2 regions of the Isoptericola sp. b515 genome follow, and region 1 is predicted to be linked to the other one. Evidence: riboswitches for the same ligand, from Rfam matches in the RefSeq annotation. Region 1 holds a riboswitch; the other holds the start of a gene.
The links. A riboswitch is a leader RNA that binds a small molecule or an ion and turns the genes downstream of it on or off. The one in region 1 is predicted to bind S-adenosylmethionine.
Positions count from the first base shown of each region.

Region 2: another riboswitch for S-adenosylmethionine. It lies ahead of Q6350_RS02590 (aminotransferase class V-fold PLP-dependent enzyme); the one in region 1 lies ahead of Q6350_RS04015 (methylenetetrahydrofolate reductase).

Region 1 is NZ_JAUQYR010000001.1:888,080-895,148, reverse strand. Features, by position in the region: gene Q6350_RS04030 (hypothetical protein) at 1-14, shown strand, start outside; gene Q6350_RS04025 (FBP domain-containing protein) at 105-605, opposite strand; gene metE (5-methyltetrahydropteroyltriglutamate--homocysteine S-methyltransferase) at 870-3,311, opposite strand; gene Q6350_RS04015 (methylenetetrahydrofolate reductase) at 3,401-4,366, opposite strand; SAM riboswitch class I at 4,435-4,542, opposite strand; gene Q6350_RS04010 (NADP-dependent oxidoreductase) at 4,606-5,508, opposite strand; gene Q6350_RS04005 (NYN domain-containing protein) at 5,613-6,803, shown strand; gene Q6350_RS04000 (1-acyl-sn-glycerol-3-phosphate acyltransferase) at 6,851-7,069, shown strand, end outside.
Region 2 is NZ_JAUQYR010000001.1:550,045-557,113, reverse strand. Features, by position in the region: gene Q6350_RS02610 (aromatic acid exporter family protein) at 1-934, shown strand, start outside; gene Q6350_RS02605 (DUF6226 family protein) at 1,026-1,295, opposite strand; gene Q6350_RS02600 (O-succinylhomoserine sulfhydrylase) at 1,314-2,585, opposite strand; gene Q6350_RS02595 (rhodanese-like domain-containing protein) at 2,582-3,037, opposite strand; SAM riboswitch class IV at 3,335-3,450, shown strand; gene Q6350_RS02590 (aminotransferase class V-fold PLP-dependent enzyme) at 3,482-4,906, shown strand; gene Q6350_RS02585 (amidase) at 4,913-6,361, opposite strand; gene Q6350_RS02580 (hypothetical protein) at 6,405-6,983, shown strand; gene Q6350_RS02575 (MaoC/PaaZ C-terminal domain-containing protein) at 7,062-7,069, opposite strand, start outside.

The sequences.
Region 1 (7,069 bases):
GCAGCGAGCGCTGAACAGGAGCGCACCACCTCGGCTGTGGGCATGAGATCTGCAGACCGGAGCGGTCCGGGACTGCGGATCTCATGCCCACAGCCGTGAGCGGGTCAGGCGGTGCTGCGGACCTGCTCGACGAACGCGGTCACGCGCGAGCCCAGGCCCGCGACGCGCCGCTCGACGACGGCGGCGCGGGCCGCGTCGTCGTCGGACCCCGCCTCGGCCAGGGTCGGCCGACGCCGCGCGTTGCGTGAGCACCGGAAGTCCGTGCAGATCAGCGTGCCGATGGTGTTGCCCTTCCGTCCGGACGCCCCGCCCCGTCGGGCGACGAACAGAGCGACGTCGCCGGGGTCGCCGGCGTGCTCGCACCAGGCGCACATCGCCGAGCGCCGGGCGCTGGTCTCGGGGGCGCGCAGGATGATGCCGGTCGGCGCGCCGTCGATCTCGGCCACGACATAGGCGGCCAGGGGCTGCTTGCGGTCGCGCCAGCCGAGGAACTCGAGGCGGTCCCACCGCTGGGCGTCGAGGTCCGGGGGGAGCATACGCTGGCGTTCGCTGCGGGTGGCGTTGACGAGGGCAGCACGGAGCTGCTGCTCGGTGAGGGGAGTCATGGGGTGCCTTCGGTCGGCGGGGGAGTGGGCAGGCTGACGCCGGGCCCTCACGCCGACCGGGCGGTCAGCGGCGAGGGACCCGGTGGGTGGCGTCGGCCGAGCAGGCCTGCACGGCCACCCCGCTCCCCGTGACGCGCTGCATCACTCGCTCCTCGACTCCGGTCCCGGCCCACCGGTCGGCGGGCCGGGACCGATGCTGGCACAGCATCCCGGCCGCGTCCAGGTCATTCGACCGTGCGACCGTCCGGCGGAACCCCGGTGCGATCAGAGGCCGGCCCGCACCGTCCGCGCGGCTTCCACGAGGTGCCGCAGCGACGGCTCCACCTCCGCGTACCCGCGGGTCTTGAGGCCGCAGTCCGGGTTCACCCAGACCAGGCCCGGGTCGATCGCCGACGTCGCCAGCCCCAGCAGCTCGGTGACCTCGGTGGTCGACGGCACCCGCGGGGAGTGGATGTCGTAGACGCCGGGGCCGACCCCGCGCGCGTACCCGGCCTCGTGCAGCTCGGGGACGACCTCCATCCGCGACCGGGCCGCCTCGATCGAGGTCACGTCGGCGTCGAGCCCGTCGATCGCGCCGATGATCTCGCCGAACTCCGAGTAGCACAGGTGCGTGTGCACCTGGGTCGACGACGCGGCACCCGCCGTCGCCAGACGGAACGCCCCCACCGACCAGTCGAGGTAGGCCGGCTGGTCGGTCCGCCGCAACGGCAGCAGCTCGCGCAGCGCCGGCTCGTCCACCTGGACGACGGCGGTGCCCGCGGCCTCGAGGTCGGTCACCTCGTCGCGCAGGGCGAGCGCCACCTGGCGGGCGGTGTCGCCGAGCGGCTGGTCGTCGCGGACGAAGGACCAGGCCAGGATCGTCACCGGTCCGGTGAGCATGCCCTTGACCGGGCGCGCGGTGAGCGACTGGGCGTAGCGGGTCCACTCCACCGTCATCGGGGCGGGCCGCGTGACGTCGCCCCACAGGATCGGCGGGCGCACGCACCGCGACCCGTACGACTGCACCCAGCCGAGGTCCGTCGTCGCGAACCCGTCCAGCAGCTCGGCGAAGTACTGGACCATGTCGTTGCGCTCCGGCTCACCGTGCACCAGCACGTCCAGGCCGATGTCCTCCTGCAGCGCGATCACCCGGGCGATCTCGTCCCGCATCGCGGCGCGGTACGCGTCGTCGGCCAGCTCGCCCTTCGCCCACGCCGACCGCGTGCGGCGGATCTCGGCCGTCTGCGGGAACGAACCGATCGTCGTCGTCGGCAGCGGCGGCAGGTCGAGGCTCTCGCGCTGGGCGGCGACGCGTCCCGCGTGATCACCCCGGGCGAAGTCCGTCGCGGACAGCGCGGCGAGCCGCTCCCGGACGGCGGGGACGACGACGCCGGTCGCGGCGGCCCGGTCGGCCAGCGCGGCGCTCGCCTCCTCGAGCTCGGCGCGCACCGCGTCCGGCCCGTCGGTCAGGGCCCGGGCGAGCGTCGTCACCTCGCCGACCTTCTGGTCGGCGAACGCCAGCCAGCGGCGCAGCGCCTCGGTCCGCCCGGCCCGCTCGGCGGCGGGGCCGGACCAGGTCTCGTCGTCGACGTCGTGCGGCACGTGCAGCAGGGACGTCGACGTGCCGACGGCCAACGACCGGGCGCCGAGCCCGCGCAACGCCTCGAGCGTGCCCCGTCGCGCAGCGAGGTCGGTGCGCCAGACGTTGTGCCCGTCGACGACACCGGCCACCAGCGTCTTCGTGCCCAGGCCCGGGACCGAGCCGTCGGGGGCGGAGCCCCTCGGCACCGCACCCTGGACCAGGTCGATCGCGATGGCGTCGACGTCCGTCCCGGCCAGCAGCGCGAGCCCGTCCCGGGCCGGTCGGCCGTCGGCGCCCGGGGCGGCCAGCCCGCCGAACGGCGCGGCCACGAGGAGGCGCGGTCGCTCGGGCACGGTGTCCAGCGCGTCGTCCGCCGACGCGGGTGCCAGACCGGTCGCCAGCTCCCGGTAGGCCCGGGCGATCGCGGCGTCGACCCGCTCCGGGTCGGCGTCCACCGAGTCCGTCACCAGCACGGGCTCGTCGAGCTGCACCCACGGGACGCCGACGGCGGCGAGGGCCCGCAGCAGCTCGGCGTACGCCGCGACGACGTCGTCGAGCCGGTCGAGCGGGTGGAACCCGTCGCCCGCGTCGTCGGCCGCCTTCGACAGCGCCAGGAAGGTCACGGGTCCCACGAGCACCGGCCGCGTGGTGACCCCGGCCTCCTTCGCCTCGGCGTACTCGCGCACGACGCGGTGGTCGGCGAAGGAGATCGGTGTCGTCTCGCTGATCTCGGGGACCAGGTAGTGGTAGTTCGTGTCGAACCACTTGGTCATCTCCAGCGGGGCGTCCTCGCCGCGTCCGCGGGCGACGGTGAAGTAGCCGTCGAGGTCGAGGGAGCCGTCGTCGGCGTCCAGGAGGTCCCGGAACCGGGCCGGGACGGCGCCGAGCAGGGCGACGACGTCGAGCACCTGGTCGTAGTACGAGAACGAACCCGGGACGGAGCCGTCCTCGGGGTCGAGACCGAGCGCGACGAGCCGCTGCACGGTCTCGCGGCGCAGGGTGCCGGCCGCGACCTCGAGGTCGACGGCGTCCGTGCGGCCGGCCCAGTACGCCTCGACGGCGCGCTTGAGCTCACGGCGGCGGCCGATCCGGGGGTAGCCGAGGATGGTGCCGCCGGGGAACGGGGTGGTGGTCGGAACGGTCATGAGCAGTCCTTTCGCGGGCTCCGGGACGCGTGGTGGGGACGACGGGGCTCCCCGGGACGCGGGTGCGTCCCGGGCAGCGGTCCGTCCCCTCAGAGCGCGGCCGGTGCGGGGGTCGGGATGCTCGGTACCCACGGCCTGCCGGCCAGGTCGGCGTCGTCGACGGGGACGGACGCCGGACCGCCGAGGTGGACACCCTCGAGCAGGTCCAGAGCGGGACGGTGCTTGTTGAACGTGTACACGTGCAGACCGGGCGCGCCGGCGTCGAGCACCCGTTGGGCGAGCTCGGTGCCGTACGCGGTCCCGTAGGCGTACTGCGCCTCCGGGTCCGGCCGGGAGTCCAGCGCGTCCAGCAGGTGCTGGGGCGCACGGACGCCGGTGAGCTCCTCGACGCGACGGAGCCGGCGCGGCTCGGTCGTGGGCAGCAGCCCGGCGAGGATCGGGATCGTCACACCGGCCGCGCGGGCCTCGGCGACGAAGTCGGTGTAGGAGTCGGCCTGGTAGAAGAACTGGGTGACGGCGAAGGACGCGCCGGCCTGCTGCTTCTCCAGCAGGCGCCGGACCTCCTGGGCACGGGTCGTGCCGGCCTGGACGTTGCCGTCGGGGAACGCGGCCACGGCGATCGTCAGCGGGCGGGCGGCGCCGCGGACGGCGGCAGCCGGGTCGGTGGCGCACCGCCGGGCCTCGACCTCCCGCAGCAGGTGCACGAGCTCGACGGCCGAGTGGACGCCGCCGGCGGGCGGTCGCCAGTCGGGCTGGTCCCGCGGCGGGTCGCCGCGCAGCGCGAGGAAGGATCGCACCCCGGCCTCGAGGAACTCGTCGACGACCTCCGAGACGTTCTCCCGCGAGGCGCCGACGCAGGTCAGGTGCGCGATCGGCAGCACGGGCGTGCCGGCGAGGAGTCGGGAGACGACGTCGCGGGCGGTGTCCCGGTCCCCGCCGCCCGCGCCGTAGGTCACCGACACGAAGTCCGGGCGCGCGGCGACGAGCCGACGGGCGGTCTCCCAGAACTTCGGGGCGGCGTCGGGTCGCCGCGGCGGCATGAGCTCGAAGCTCACCGTCGGGCGGGACGGTTCCGGGCGCGGCGGCGCGGGGAGATGCGGGGATGCCTCGGCGACCATGCGTCACTCCATCGGGCCTGGTGTTGAGCACCTTCGTCCTCGGGAGGCTTCCGTCGGAGAACGGGTTGCTGCGGCGTCGTCGAGCCAGGACTCTCGGCCGCTCTGGATGGCTTGTCGGGGTCCGACCCTACGCGCTGTTCAGCCTGCGGACAAGCGATGTCGCATGATGAGACGTGTCAGGGGGTGAGGACGACCTTGCCCCCGCCACGGCCGCTCTCGACCAGCGCGTGGGCGCGTGCCGCGTCGTCGAGCCGCAGGACCTCGCCGAGCGTCGTGGTGAGCTCGCCCCGCGCGAGGGAGGTGACGTCCTCGGCCAGCTCGTCGGGGTCGCGCCGGGCCCCGGAGCTGAAGGTGATCCCGAGGTCGGAGGCCGCCGGGTCCGCGATGGTGACGATGCGCTCCGTCCCGCCGCGCAGCGTGATCGAGTCGGGCAGGACGCCCGCGCCGGTGGTGTCCAGGACCGCGTCGACGCCCGACGGTGCCAGGTCCCGCACCCGCTCGACGAGGCCCGGCCCGTACGTGGTCGGCGTGGCGCCGAGCGCCGCGACGCGGTCCTGGTTCGCCGGCGAGGCGGTGCCGATCACCGTCGCCCCCCGGCGTCGGGCGAGCTGCACGGCGAGCTCGCCCACCGACCCGGACGCGCCGTGCACGAGCAGGGTCTCGCCGTCGGTCACCCCGAGCACGCGCAGGACTCGGTGCGCGGTCTCCGCCGAGACGGGCACCGTGACGGCACGGGCGGGGTCGAGGCCGTCCGGGACGAGCGCGAACGTGGAGGTCAGGGCCAGCTCGGCGTACCCGCCCGTGTCGGCGAACCCGACGACCCGGTCACCGGGCCGCACGCCCGTCACGTCGTCGCCCACGGCGTCCACGACACCCACGACCTCCAGCCCCGGCACGGCGGGGAACTCCGGCAGGGGAACACCGGGGATCCGGGCGGCGCGGGTCTTGAGGTCCCAGCCGTTGACGGCCGCGGCCTCGACCCGCACGCGGACCTGGCCGGCGGCCGGTTCCGGTGCCGGGACGTCGGCGAGGTGCAGGACCTCGGGTCCGCCGAGCTCGGTGAACACGATCGCGCGCACGGGTACCTCCTGGGGCTGTGGACCTGCCGGTCCGTCGAGCGTCTCACGTCGGCTCCGGCCGTCCCGGGGCGACCCCCGGCTCGCGCGGGGCATAGTGTGGCGCCATGGAACGTGAAGAGCGCCTGGCCGTCTTCCTCGACTACGAGAACCTGGCGCTCGGCGCCCGGGAGCACCTGGGTGGGATGCAGTTCGACTTCGGTCCGATCGCGGACGCCCTGGCCGTGCGCGGCCGGGTCGTGACCCGCCGGGCGTACGCCGACTGGTCCTACTTCGACGAGGACCGCCGCATGCTGACCCGCCACCAGGTCGAGCTCATCGAGATGCCGCAGCGCATGGGGGCGTCGCGCAAGAACGCCGCCGACATCAAGATGGTCGTCGACGCGATCGAGATGGCGTTCGAACGCGACTACATCACCACGTTCGTCATGTGCACCGGCGACTCGGACTTCTCCCCGCTGGTCACCAAGCTGCGCGAGCTCGACAAGAACGTCATCGGCGTCGGCGTGGAGAAGTCCACGTCCCGCCTGCTGCCGGGGGCCTGCGACGAGTTCCTCTTCTACGACCGGCTCGAGGGCGTCGACGTGCCCGACGAGGCCGAGCAGTCCGCGCGCAAGAAGTCGTCGGGCAGGAAGTCCGGCGCCGCCACGGGGGCGACGGCTCGTGGCGGCCGACGGACCACGACCCCGACCACGGCCGCCGAGGCCATCGAGGCCCCGGCATCGGGCGCGAAGAGCCGACGCAAGAAGGCCGAGCCGGCGCCCGAACCGGCGCCGCAGGCCTCCTTGGCGCCCGAGGTCGACGAGGACGACACCCCCGCCGGCGAACCGCCGAGCATGGAGGTCAAGGTCGCCCAGACGCTCGCCGGGCTGCAGGCCTCCTCGTCCGGCTCCGTCACGGCGTCCCAGCTCAAGCGCACGCTGGTGCGCAAGGAGCCGACGTTCACCGAGTCCGACTACGGGTTCCGGACGTTCACGGAGTTCCTGCGCTACCTCGCCGACCGAGACTTCGTCGTGCTGTCCGAGGGACCGTCGACGGGTGACCCCGTGGTCGAGCTGCCCGCGCAGCCGGACAGCGCCCACGCGTTCGACCTGCTGCGGGTCGTCGTCGGCGAGGCCGGGGACAGCACGCCGCTGTCCGGGCTGAAGAACCTGCTGCGCAAGCAGCGTCCGGACTTCTCCGAGAAGGCACTCGGCTACCGGGGCTTCCTGCAGTTCTGCCGCGGTGCGGAGGAGGCGGGTGCCGTGAAGCTGGCCTGGGACGACGACGCCGAGGACTACCTCGTCAGCCTCGGCTGAGACGCCGACGCGGACGGTCGCCGGACCGGCTCGGGCACAATAGGCCGGTGACCTACCGCGTCCTCAAGCTGATCCTGTCGCTCCTGGTGTACGTGTTCCTGCGGCCCCGGGTCACGGGGCTGCACCACGTGCCGCGACGCGGGCCGGTCATCCTCGCGAGCAACCACCTGTCGTTCATCGACTCGATCATCATCCCGCTGGTGACCCCGCGGCACGTCACGTTCATCGCGAAGGCCGAGTACTGGACCGGTCGGGGGCTCAAGGGG
Region 2 (7,069 bases), 340 kb from region 1:
CATCATCGCGACGACGAGCACGCTGGTGCGGTCCGTCAAGGACTCCTATCGCGTCACCGTCGCCGTCCTGCTCGGTGCCGGGATCGCCCGCTTGGCCCAAGAGTTCCTCCCGGTCGGCCCGTTCTCGATCGCGCTGGTCATCGGCGTCGCGCTGCTGTGCGCCGGGTGGAAGTTCTTCGGCGACCAGGGGAGCTGGGTGGCGAACTCCGCCCTGTTCGTACTCATCCTCGGCAACGCCGACGCGCTGTCGTTCGTGGGTTCGTTCGCGGGACTGGTGGCTCTCGGCGCCCTGGTGGGGATCGGGCTGAACCTGCTGCTGCCGCCCTTGCCGCTGACCCCCACCGAGAACGCGCTGGACGGGTTGAGCGCGCTGCTCGCCGGGCAGGTCGAGGACCTGGCGGAGTCGCTGGAGGAGTCCAGCGACGTGGACGCCGAGGACTGGGAACGCCGGCGCGTCGCGATCCAGCCGGTGCTCGAGGAGACCCGGGCGTCGGTGCGGGAGAGCCGTGATGCCGCGAAGGCCGGGCGCCACCCTCGGGTCCGCCGGTATCGGCGGTGGACCGAGGGGCAGGACGCCCGGGCCCAGGAGCTGGAGACGGTCGCGGCGTCCGTCGACGTCGTCGTGACGCTGCTGGTGGACACCGCCGAACCGGTGCGCCTGCCCGAGGACCTGTGCGAACCGCTCGTCGGAGTGCTGCGCTCACTCGCCGGGGTGCTCCGCGCCGACGCCTGGGGAGAGGACCGCGACGAGCTCGTCGACGCGCTGCGCGAGCAGGTCCGCGACTTCCGCCAGGGTGTGGTCGAGCGCTCCAGCGACCCCGGCGAGGGGCTCGTGGTGGGCTCGGTCGCGGTCGCCCTGCGCCGTGCGGCCGACGCGTTCGCGAGCACCCGCCCGGACGCCGAGGAGGAGATGGTCCGGGGCGAGACGGAGTGACGTCGGCCGCCGTCCGCGTCCGGCGGCCACCGCCTCGACCACCCGGTGGAGACGTCAGGATCCGGGCGACCGGGATGACGTCCCGCGGTGCCTATGGCGCGCCGACGCCGTCCCGACGGGGCCAGGGCTGCCGGCGGCCGCCGGTGCGGGCGCCCGGCCGGCTCCGGCGCACCCACTCGCGCAGAGTCCCGGCGGCGACGCCGAGCACCAGCCGTTCGAGGTCCTCGGCGCTGGCCTCCACGGCCTCGTCGCAGGCGTCGCAGCTGGCATATCCGGCCCTGCTTCCGCCGCGACCATGCTCTCGCGACGGCGAACAGGTCTTCGCGGCCCGTCCCGGTGCCGGGACGGGCCGCGACGGCATGCTCGGCGGAACGGGGGGTCAGGCCCGCAGCGCCTGGGCGACGTCCTCGACGATGTCCAGCGGGTCCTCGAGCCCGACGGACAGCCGCACCGTGGTCTCGTGGATGCCGACGGCCGCGCGGCCCTCGGCGCCGAGCCGCCGGTGCGTCGTCGTGGCGGGGTGCGTGACCAAGGACTTGGCGTCCCCGAGGTTGTTCGAGATGTCGACGATCTGCAGCGCGTCCAGGAAACGGAACGTCCGCTGCTTCGCCTGCTCCGGGGTGGCGTCGTCGGGCACCGCGAGGTCGAACGTGACCACGGTGCCGCCCCCGGTCTGCTGGGCCTTCGCCAGCTCGTGCTGCGGGTGGGAGGCCAGGAACGGGTAGCGCACGCCGGTGACGCCGTCGGCGGACTCGAGGTACTCGGCGAGCTGCAGCGCGCTCGCGTTCTGCGCGCGCACCCGCACGTCGAGGGTCTCCAGCCCCTTGAGCAGCACCCAGGCGTTGAACGGGCTGAGCGACGGCCCCGTGTGCCGCAGGAACGTCTCGACCGGTCCGGACAGGAACTCCCGGGGGCCGAGGATCGCCCCGCCGAGCACCCGGCCCTGGCCGTCGACGTGCTTGGTCGCCGAGTACACGACGATGTCGGCGCCCAGCTCGAGCGGCCGCTGCAGGACCGGGGTGGCGAACACGTTGTCGACCACGACGACGGCACCCGCGGCGTGGGCGAGCTCGCACACGCGCCGCACGTCGACGAGCTCCTGCATGGGGTTCGACGGTGTCTCGAAGAAGACGACGTCGGCGGTGGTGGCCAGGGCCTCCTCCCACTGCGACGTCACGTGCCCGTCGACCAGGTCGACCTGCACGTCCCACTTGGCGAGGATCTCGTCGTAGATGACGTTCGTGGAGCCGAACAGGGCCCGGGCCGAGACGATCCGCGACCCGCTGCGCACCAGGGCGGCCAGCGTGGTGAACACCGCGGACATCCCGGTGGCGGTGGAGTAGCAGGCCTCGGCCCCCTCGATGAGGCGCAGGCGTTCCTCGAAGGTGCGCACCGTCGGGTTGCCGTACCGGGAGTACACGAACCGGGAGTGGTCGCCGGCGAACGCTGCCTCGGCGTCGGCGGCGGAGTCGTAGGTGTAGCCCTGGGTGAGGAACATCGCCTCCGACGTCTCGGAGAAGTCCGAGCGGCGGTGGCCCCCGCGGACGGCGAGGGTGGCGGGACGTGCGGTCGGGGGCAGGGGCGCGTGGCCGGCGCCGCCGTACGGCTCGGGGTTCGGGCCGGGGCCGGTGGGGATCTCGGTGCGGGTCACCGGGTCGGCTCGGCGTAGGCGGTGTGCGGCAGCTCGCGGACCTTCCACCCGGCCTGGTCGCGGGCGCCGAACGGGCCCACCGGCCCCTCGAAACCCTCGAGCACGTTGTAGGCGGGGCCGTAGCCCGCCGACGTCGCCAGGCGAGCGGCGCCGATGGAGCGCTGCCCGGAGCGGCACAGGAACACCACGGGCTGGTCGGTGGGCACGCCGGCGGCCTCGAGCTCGGCGAGGAATCCCGGGTTGGGTCGGCCGTCGCCGGTGACCCACTGCGTGAAGACGGCCGTCTTGTCCAGCGAGGCGACGTCGGGCACCCCGATCGTGCGCCACTCGCCTTCGGTGCGGACGTCGACCAGGACGGCGCCGGGTTCGGCGGCGAGCAGGTCCCATGCCTGCTGCGGGGTCAGGTCGCCGGCGTAGCCCTGCGCGGGTCGGGGTTCGATCGGTGCGGTCACGGCACTCCTCCCATCGGTCGTGGCGGTAGCACCCGCGCCCGGTCCCGTGCTCGCTCGTCGCGGTCGACGACGACGGCACGGTCCCGCGGGGTTGCTGCGGCGTCGACGTGCCACGTCACTCGGCCGCTCGGGATGGTCTCCACGATCGTACGCGACGGCGTCCATGAAGCGGGACGTCGGTCTCGCTTGGTGGACGCCGTGCCGCGCCCCGGGCTTGCTCGACCGCGAGACGACCACATCGCGAGACCATCTGACCATCTGTTGACACCCCGGCGCGGATCCGTGAACCTGGCACCAGGTCAAGAGCGCCAGCGCCAAGCCCCGGCTCGCTGGCCGGCAACCCTCCCCTCGCGGCGGGGTGCCCCGGGTGACGACCAGGCACGGCGCCGACCGGCGTCGGGCAAGCGCGGGGAGACGGCTCCCCGGGACACCGAGGAGGACGCCATGACCACGATCGCCGAGAGCCCCGCCTGTCCGAGTGTCGACCGGGTCGACGCGCTGACGCCGGTGCTGCCCGTCCTCGGGCACGACACCCCCGCCCCGCTGGTCGACGGACGGCGCGTGCCGTACGCCAACCTCGACGTCGCCGCCTCGGCGCCCGCGCTGCAGGCCGTCGGCGACCGCGTCACAGCGGCCCTGCCGCTGTACGCCTCGGTGCACCGGGGCGCCGGCTACCTCTCGCAGGTCTCCACCACGCTGTACGAGTCCGCCCGCGCCACCATCGGCGAGTTCGTCGGTGCCCGCCCGGACGACCTCACCCTGCTGGTGCGCAACACCACCGACGCGCTCAACCTGCTCGCCGGATGCGTCCCCGCCGCGGACGGCACGCCGGGCCGCGTGCTCGTCCTCGACGTCGAGCACCACGCGAACCTCCTGCCGTGGCAGCGCGCGACCGACGCCACGGTCCTCACCGGTCGCGGCACGGTCGCCGCCACGCTCGAGGCGGTCCGTGCCGAGCTCGCCGCCGGGGCGGCCGCGGGGCGCGGTTACGCCCTGCTGGCCGTCACCGGGGCCTCCAACGTCACCGGCGAGACGCTGCCGGTCGCCGACGTCGTCGCCGCCGCGCACGGCGCCGGCGCCCGGGTGGTGCTGGACGGCGCCCAGCTCGTGCCGCACCGCCGCTTCTCGCTGGCGCAGACCGGGGTCGACTACGTCGCCTTCTCCGGCCACAAGGCCTACGCGCCGTTCGGTGCCGGCGCCCTGGTCGGCCGCCGCGACTGGCTGGACGCCGGCACGCCCTACCTCGCCGGCGGCGGCGCGGTGCGCAGCGTGCGCGTGGACGGGACCGACTGGCACGACGGCCCGGCCCGCCACGAGGCCGGCTCGCCCAACGTGCTCGGCGCGGTGGCGCTCGCCGCCGCCTGCGAGACGCTCGCCGCCGTCGACACCGTGGCCCTGCGCGAGCACGAGGACGCGCTGCGGGCCCGGCTGGTCGACGGGCTGGAGGCGATCGACGGCGTCGAGGTCGTCCGTCTGTGGCCCGACGCCCCCGACACGGTCGGCGTCGTCACGTTCACGGTGTCCGGCTACGAGCCCGGCCAGGTCGCCGCCTACCTGTCCGCGGAGCACGGCATCGGCGTGCGGGACGGTCGCTTCTGCGCGCACCCGTTGCTCACCCGGCTCGGGTACCGCGCCGGGGCCGTCCGCGCGTCCGTCGGCGCCGGCACGGCCGGCGAGGAGGTCGAGCGGCTCGTGGCCGCCGTGGCTGCGCTCGTCGCCGACGGGCCGCGGGCCGACTACGCCGTCGTCGACGGGTTGTGGGTCGTCGTGGACGACCCGCGTCCGGTGCCCGAGGGGTCCGGGCTGGACGGCCTGCTGGCCACGGCCGGCCCCGGCGGTGACGAGGCGTTCGCCTGCGTCCCCGACTGACCGGCCTCACCAGACGGGCGGGTGCCTCTCCGGCCAGCGCAGCACGTCCTCGAGCTGGGCGGCGAGCGCCAGCAGCGTGACCTCGCCGCCGGGACGGCCGATGATCTGCACCCCCATGGGCAGCCCGTCCGCCGTCCAGTGCGTCGGCACGGTGATCGCGGGCAGCCCGGCCACGTTGAGCCACGACGTGAACGGCGTGTACTGGCACTGCTGGGCGAAGTTGTGGTCCGGGTCGGCGGCGTCGAACCAGCCGATCGGCCGCGGCGTCATCGCCAGTGCGGGAGTGACGACGGCGTCCAGGTCGCCCATCCCGGCGATGAGGGTCCGCTCGAACCCGGTCAGCGTCGCCAGGGCCTCGGCGAGCTCGCGGGCCGGCACCTGCCGGCCGCGGCGGATCAGCCATGCCGTCAGCGGCTCGAGCTGGTCCAGCACCGCGTCGTCGTCGATCGGTACCGCCGACGCGCCGCCCATCCACAGGCTGCGGAAGGCGTCGCCGTACTCCGGGACCGGGTCCCAGGTGTGCTCCTCGACGCCGTGCCCGAGACCCGCCAGCGCCCGGACGCCCGCGTCGAGGGCCGCCCGTGCCTCCGGCGCCACGGTGACGTCGTAGTAGTCGTCCCAGGCGTTCCAGGTGGTGACCCCCACCCGGAACCGGTCGCCGTCGTCGTCCCGCCCGGGGACCTCGCCGCGCAGCGCGGCCGCGAGGTATGACCCCGCGTGCGCCGCCGGGGTGCGCAGCGTGAACCGGTGGTCGACGTGGCCGTCCGGGGTCCGGCGCAGCATCCCCTCGAGCAGCAGCGCCGTGTCCGCCGTCGTCCGGGCGATCGGTCCGTTGACCACGAGGCCGCCGAGGGCCTCGATCCCGGACCCCGCGGGCAGCAGGCCGCGCGAGGGTTTGAGACCCACGACGCCGCAGGCGGCGGCCGGGATCCGGACGGACCCCCCGCCGTCGGACCCCGGGGCGAAGGGCAGCAGGCCCGCGGCCACCGCGACCGCCGCCCCGCCGCTGGAGCCGCCGGCGCCGCGCGCGAGGTCCCACGGGTTGCGTGCCACGGGCCCCGCCAGCGGCTCGGTGTAGGCGGGGAACCCCAGCTCGGGCGTCGCGGTCTTGCCCAGGCTGACGATCCCGGCGGCGTCGAGGTCCAGGACGACGTCGTCGGACTCCTCGGGCACGAAGCCCTCCATGGCGCGCGTGCCGAAGCCGGTCGGCACTCCGGCCCGGTTCCACAGGTCCTTGTCGGCGGTCGGCATCCCCCACAGGGGCCCCGACGGCGGACCCAGCTGCGTCGCGCGCTCCCGAGCCCTCTCGGGGGTGACGCGGGCGAACGCGCCCAGCTCGTCGTTGCGTGCCGCGATCCGGGCCAGGAAGTGGTCGGTCACCTCACCCGGGGTCAGCTCACCGGCGCGCAGCCGGTCGCGGAGCTCCAGGGCGGTCTGCTCGTGCAGGGCGTCCATGGCCCGACCCTACGCCGGGACGCCCTGCGCTACTCTCCGCCGCATGAGACCGCTGCAGATCGTCGTCGGGGGCCTGGTCATCGTCGTTCTCGACCTGCGTTTCGACGGGTTCGACGTCGTCGTCGACCTGATCGGCTGGATCCTGGTGGTGAAGGCCTTGCGGCTCCTCGCGGTCCGCGACCGGGCCTTTGCGGTCGCCGCCGTCGGTGCGGTGCTCGGCGGGCTCGGATCGATCGTCCAGCTCGTCCCCGGCCTGACGGTCGGGGCCGGCGTCGTCTCCGTGCTCGGGGCGGTCGAGACGCTCGCGCTCACGGTGGTGGTCGTCGCGATCTGCACGGGGATCGCCCGCGTGCTGGCGCACGAGCCACAGGTGGTCCGGCACGCCCGGATCCTGCGGGCGACGGACGTCGCGCTCACGGTGGTCGCCCTGGGGCTCGGATCGAGCCCCGTGCTGCTCTCGGCCGGCCCGACGCCGGGGACCACCGGCTGGCTCGTGGGCGCCGGTGCGGTGGTGCTCCTCCTCGGCGCGCTGACGTTCGTCGTCCTGATCTGGTTCCTGGTGTTCCTGTGGCGGCTCCGGGACCGTCCCGAGCTGCAGGAGCAGCAGCCGGTCGTCGCGTGACCCCGACGTCGCGGGCCCGAGGCAGCGCAGGCGCTGCGCCTCGGGCCCGCCGACGTGCCGACTCCGGCGGGGGGCCGTTCAGAGCG